One region of the Marinoscillum luteum genome, then DNA from elsewhere that is predicted to be linked to it. Evidence: riboswitches for the same ligand, from Rfam matches in the RefSeq annotation. Region 1 holds a riboswitch; the other holds the start of a gene.

Region 1 (3,155 bases):
CTTTGAGACCGCTTCACTTTGCGCACCTGCGCGGCTTGCTGGTCGGCAGGCATGTTCTTATGAATAAAACCCAGACCGCCTTCCAGCGCCATAGCAATAGCCAGCTCAGCTTCGGTCACTGTATCCATAGCAGCGGACACAAGTGGGATATTCAGCCTAATATTGCGGGTAATTCTGGTGGAAGTGTCGGTATCTCTGGGGAGGATTTCAGAGTAACCTGGAAGGAGAAGCACATCATCATAGGTTAGTGCTTCAAAGAGGAATTTATCGTCGAGATTCATGCAAACAATATTTGTTATTATTTGCCGGGCAAAATTAACTGGTCTTATAGAGATTGCGAAACTTAATGTGATTTATAATTTACAGGCATGAATGAATTCTTCTCGCAGCTACTGGAACAGATGTATCAGACTACATGGCTGGAAGCTGTAGCGGTGTTTTTTGGGTTGTTGAGTGTGTGGTATTCCAAGCAGGAAAATATTTTGGTGTACCCCACCGGTATCGTGTCCGTGCTGATTTATATCTACCTCACACTTGAATATAAGCTCTATGCCGATATGGGTATTAATGGATATTATTTTGTGATGAGTGTGTATGGCTGGTATCATTGGACCGATAGCGAGAATAAGCCGCAGATTCCTATTACAAGTAATAACAAAAAGCAAAATGTGATCAGTATTTTGTTCTTCATTGTGTCTTTCATTGTGATCAGGACCGTTTTGGTTTACTTCACCGATAGCGATGTGCCCAACTGGGATTCCATTACCTCATCATTTGCCCTGGTAGGTATGTGGCTGATGGCCGAAAAGAAAATTGAGAACTGGATTGCCTGGATCATTGCAGATATTATTTCGGTGCCGCTTTACTTGTATAAAGGATTGCCATTTACAGCTTTTCAGTTTTTTGTGTTTACAGTACTGGCCACCTGGGGGTATTTTTCATGGAGAAAAACGTTGCTTAAGTCATGATCAGAAAGATAGCGATAATTGGTCCCGAGTCTACCGGGAAAAGTGAGTTGTGCCAGCATCTGGCACGGATTTACGATACCGAATGGGTGCCAGAGTACGCTCGTTTTTATCTGGACAGACTAGAGGGAGAATACCAAAAAGAGGATCTTCTGCATATAGCGCAGGGCCAGATGGCCTGGGAAGATGATAAGGCCGAGCAGGCCAGTGGGTATCTTTTTTGTGATACCAACCTCATTGTGATGAAGGTCTGGAGTGAGCACAAGTATGGTGAAGCCGACCCCTGGATACTGGAGGAGTTGGAGAGGCGCCAGTACGATTTTTACCTGCTGGGTAATATAGACTTGATTTGGCGGCCTGATCCGCAGCGTGAGCACCCCAAGCTGAGAAAGCACTTTTTTGATGTATACGAAACCTACCTGAAGGAGCATGACCTGCCGTATGCCATTGTATCAGGGATCGAAGACATCAGGGTCAAATGTGCTCAGGATTTAATCGAGGATTTCTTCAACAAATAGTTTTGGCCTAAGTTTGCGGCTACAAAAGGGGTGCCTTACGGATTCTAAAAGAGTCTATCGGGCTGAGATCATACCCAAATAACCTGATCCGGATAATGCCGGCGTAGGGAAGTATGATAAACCAGTAGGGAAGTTCCCCGCTTTCCGTATGGTTAAATGTTAACAACAATTTAAAATGAAAGTTTTTTGGATGTCAATGCTGGCAATGACCGCTGTATTCAGTGCGTTTGGTCAGTTCACTGTGGATGGCAAGGTGGTCACCGAAGCGGGTGAATCTTTGCCCGGAGCCAACGTATGGCTGAACCAGTCTAAGTATGCCACCTCTACAGATTGGGATGGTTTTTTTATGTTGAGCAAGGTGCCAGCGGGTACTTTTGAGTTGAGTGTTTCTTTTGTGGGCTACGAAACCTACACGAAAGTATTGGAGGTGAATCAAAACGTTTCTCTGGAGATTTCGCTGAATGAGAATGTGATTAAAGGCGAGGAGGTTTTTGTTTACGCAACCCGGGCCAATGAGAAAACACCCACCACTTTTTCAAACATTTCTAACAAGGAGATAGAGGGACGAAACATGGGCCAGGACCTGCCTTTTATCCTACAACATACGCCCTCTATGGTGGTGACCTCCGATGCAGGAAATGGTGTAGGCTATACAGGGATCAGGATCCGGGGGAGCGACCCCACACGAATCAACGTGACCGTAAATGGTGTGCCGATCAATGATTCGGAATCGCATGGTACGTTTTGGGTAAACATGCCGGACATGGCCTCTTCTGTCAACAACATTCAGATTCAGCGTGGGGTGGGTACGTCCACCAATGGTGCGGCAGCCTTCGGTGCTTCCGTAAACCTGCAAACGGACATGCCTTCTCAGGAGGCTTACGCCAAAGTGGACAATAGTTTTGGGTCATTCAATACCTGGAAACACACGGTAGAAATGAATACCGGTCTGATTAACAAAAAATGGGCTTTTCAGGGGCGATTGTCACAGATATCCTCTGACGGATACCTGGATCGTGCATCGGCCGATCTGAAGTCTTACTACCTGTCTGGCGGGTACTATGGAGATAAGACTACCGTGAAAGCTGTGGTTTTTGCAGGCAAGGAAGTGACTTATCAGGCCTGGTGGGGTACTCCTGAGGCCCGGCTGAACAATGACGTGGACGGGATGATGGAGGTCATTGCCAACAATGGACTCTCCGACGAACAGGCGGATAATCTGCTCAACTCAGGACGCACCTACAACTACTATCAGTATGACAATGAAGTGGACAACTATCAGCAAGACCACTATCAGCTCCATTTAAGTCATGTTTTCAATCCTAATTTCAATGTGAACGGAGCCCTGCACTATACCTACGGACGTGGGTACTATGAGCAGTACAGAGCGGATGATGACCTGGCGGACTACGCGTTGCCGGAGGTAGTGATTGGCGACAGCACCATCACATCCACAGACCTGATTCGTCGCAGATGGCTGGACAACGACTTTTATGGATTCACCTTTTCAGCTAACTACACTAAGGAGAAATGGGATTTGTCTTTTGGAGGTGCCTGGAACAAATATGATGGGGATCATTTTGGTGAAATCATCTGGGCACAATATGCCAGTACCAGTGCCATTCGGGATCGTTATTATGACAATTTCGGAATGAAGACCGATTTCAATGTT
Region 2 (3,155 bases), on a different contig from region 1:
GCTAAGGGCCAGGATGGCGGTACTGATAATGGCTGGCTCTTTCACCAGAATGAGGCTATCGCCAGGACGAGCCATCCGACTCAACAAAACCTCTTCCGAGGGCATAGTACTCATCATGGTCACTCCTCCTGAAATGGTGATATTTTGTCCAGTGATCCTTCCCGTATGCCCTCCAGTAATGGCCACTCCCAGCTGATCACAATAAGTACTGATGTGGTTCCAATAGGAGTGAAACTCAGCCGCTGTGAGGGTTTCCGGTAAGTTGAGACAAAACTGAGCGTACTGAGGCAAACACCCTGCTGTGGCCAGATCTGATGCCACCAAATGAACCGTCAACCATGCCGATTCCTGCAACCCGAGCGTTGGAATTAAAGTGGCAGGGTCAGTAGCCGTGACGAGTGACTGCCCCCCATGAAGCGCTATGACACTTACATCCACACCATATTGAGGGCCGCTTACCACCTCCTGTCTCACAGCCCCGGTGGATGGGAAAACGTGACTTTTGAGAAAATCCTCCTGGATTTTGCCCGTATCCGGAAATCCTGAAATCATGGTTGATTCCTTTTGACATAAACACCAAAAAAATCACCTACTGGCACATGCCATTCCTGTACGGGAAACCACTTGGGCAATCCTGTACACTGCCATTCTACCGTATAATCTTCCCCTTGGAGTGCTATATCAATCACTTTGAGCAATGATTTTGGAGTGTAAAAATTGGCTGTTACATAAAAAGGATTCTTACCAACCATCTGCTGCATCCTGCGGCGCACATATTTGGGCGTATTTCGGTTCATCATCCCGAATACTATCCCGTGCTTGCCTACACGTGCTGCCTCCCTAATCACCTTCACCGGGTCTTTATAGTATTCAAAAGTGGTAATGAAGGCCACCGCATCGAAGGTGTTGTCACGAAAGGGCATGTGATGAGAGTCTGCCAGCACCAGGTCACCTCCGAAGAGCTGTCTGCCCTGAGCCAGCATGAAGGGACTCAAATCACCACCGGTAGCCTCTATCCCAATCTCGTGCCACCACCTGGTGAATCGTGTGGTCCCACATCCAAACTCGAGAAGTGTCTTCACCCTGGGGTCCTTTTGAAGCCGATCCGCAATAATTTTTTTCTGAAAAATCTCAGCACGCTTATACCGCCCCTCGTACCAGAGCTCATAGGTATCGGTGTGTTCGCGGTTGAAAAACCACTCTTTTCTGCCCTGCCAATTGGTCAGGTTCTGTTTTACTAACTCATCAAAAGCCATCTCATCATTTTTAAAAAATGGAATAAAAAAAACCGTACCGTCCAGGCATGCGTGGACAATACGGTTTATACTAATGACTTTATAATCTTACTACGAGTCAACCGATATTCCTACGCTGGCATTACCCAGATCAGGTTCAACGGGTATCATCTCAGCCGAATAACGGCACCCCGTGGTTACTTCAAATCTATATGCTAAAACCAGAACCAAAAAGGAATCCGGCTCCTTTCCATCAATTTATTTACTTGCTCCTTTGACAATGGCCTCTACCACCTCAGGATTGAGCAGGGTGGAAGTGTCACCTAACTGATCTGCTTCTCCTGAAGCTACCTTTCTGAGAATCCTGCGCATGATTTTACCAGAGCGGGTTTTAGGCAGTCCGGGAACTATCTGCACCTTATCAGGCTTGGCAATTGGCCCGATAATCTTGCTCACGGTTTCCCTGATTTCATTTTTCAAACTCTCTTCTGAGCGGCCTTCCATGTCACAGATCACGTAGGCATAAATCCCCTGACCTTTCACATCATGAGGGTAGCCCACCACAGCGGACTCGATCACCTTAGGATGCTCATTGATGGCATTTTCTACTTCGGCAGTACCCATTCTGTGACCGGACACATTGATCACATCATCCACACGACCCAGGATTCTCAAATAGCCATCATGGTCCCTCTTGGCTCCATCTCCTGTAAAGTAAAGTCCCTTGTAAGTGGAAAAATAGGTCTGTTTGCATCGATCATGATCCCCATAGGTTGTTCTGATCATACCGGGCCATGGAAACTTGATACATAGGTTTCCCTCCACATTGTTTCCATGAAGCTCCTTTCCCTCGGTATCAACAATGATTGGCTGCACCCCAGGCAGTGGCAATGAGGCATGCGCGGGTTTGTTGGGGGTCACACCAGCGATGGGCGCTATCATGATACCTCCGGTTTCCGTTTGCCACCAGGTGTCTACCAAGGGGCAGTTTCCTTTACCCACATGATCGTGGTACCAGTGCCAGGCCTCCTCATTGATAGGCTCCCCTACGGATCCTATCACCTTCAGAGTGTCCATCTTGTACGGCTCCAGCGGCTCCAACCCGTAGGCCTGCAGCGCACGAATGGCCGTAGGCGCTGTATAAAACTGGTTGACCTTGTGCTTATCGATGACCTCCCAAAAACGACCAACATGCGGATAGGTAGGTACTCCTTCGAACATGAGTGTGGTAGCACCAGCCAACAACGGGCCATATACGATGTAAGAATGCCCGGTGATCCACCCGACATCTGCTGTACACCAGTATACATCACCCACATTATACTGAAACACATTCACAAAAGAGTAATAGGTATAGACCATGTAGCCACCACAGGTGTGCACCACCCCTTTGGGCTTACCTGTGGATCCGGAGGTATAAAGGATAAAGAGCATATCCTCTGCGTCCATTTCCTCTGCCGGGCAATCCAGGGGCTGGCCCTTGATGGCATCATCCCACCAAATATCCCGTCCCTCCTTCATGGTCACCTCGGTACCTGTTCTTTTGAATACAATCACTTTCTCCACTGAGGTAGACTTTTCCAGGGCCTCATCCACCACACTTTTTACTCCTATGCTCTTGGCTCCTCTGTAGTTTCCATCTGAGGTCAGCACCATTTTAGCCTCACAGTCGTTGATTCGATCTGCTACAGCTGTGGAGGAAAATCCGGCAAACACTACTGAGTGTACCGCCCCGATCCGGGCACACGCGAGCATAGCCACAGCAGCCTCAGGCACCATGGGCATATAGATAATCACCCGATCACCCTTTTGCACTCCCTGTGCCTTGAGAGCATTGGCAAACTGGCAAACCTGATGATAGAGCTCCCTATAGGTAAGGGTGACGACCTCATCTCCCGGCTCATTGGGTTCCCAGATGAT

The links. A riboswitch is a leader RNA that binds a small molecule or an ion and turns the genes downstream of it on or off. The one in region 1 is predicted to bind thiamine pyrophosphate.
Region 2: another riboswitch for thiamine pyrophosphate. It lies ahead of ACHKAR_RS14140 (class I SAM-dependent methyltransferase); the one in region 1 lies ahead of ACHKAR_RS17020 (TonB-dependent receptor).

Annotation. Positions count from the first base shown of each region.
Region 1 is NZ_JBIPKE010000019.1:458,928-462,082, reverse strand. It holds gene guaB (IMP dehydrogenase) at 1-281, opposite strand, end outside; gene pnuC (nicotinamide riboside transporter PnuC) at 369-968, shown strand; gene ACHKAR_RS17025 (AAA family ATPase) at 965-1,483, shown strand; TPP riboswitch at 1,500-1,610, shown strand; gene ACHKAR_RS17020 (TonB-dependent receptor) at 1,659-3,155, shown strand, end outside.
Region 2 is NZ_JBIPKE010000018.1:107,975-111,129, reverse strand. It holds gene ACHKAR_RS14145 (AIR synthase-related protein) at 1-552, opposite strand, end outside; gene ACHKAR_RS14140 (class I SAM-dependent methyltransferase) at 549-1,256, opposite strand; TPP riboswitch at 1,344-1,439, opposite strand; gene acs (acetate--CoA ligase) at 1,494-3,155, opposite strand, start outside.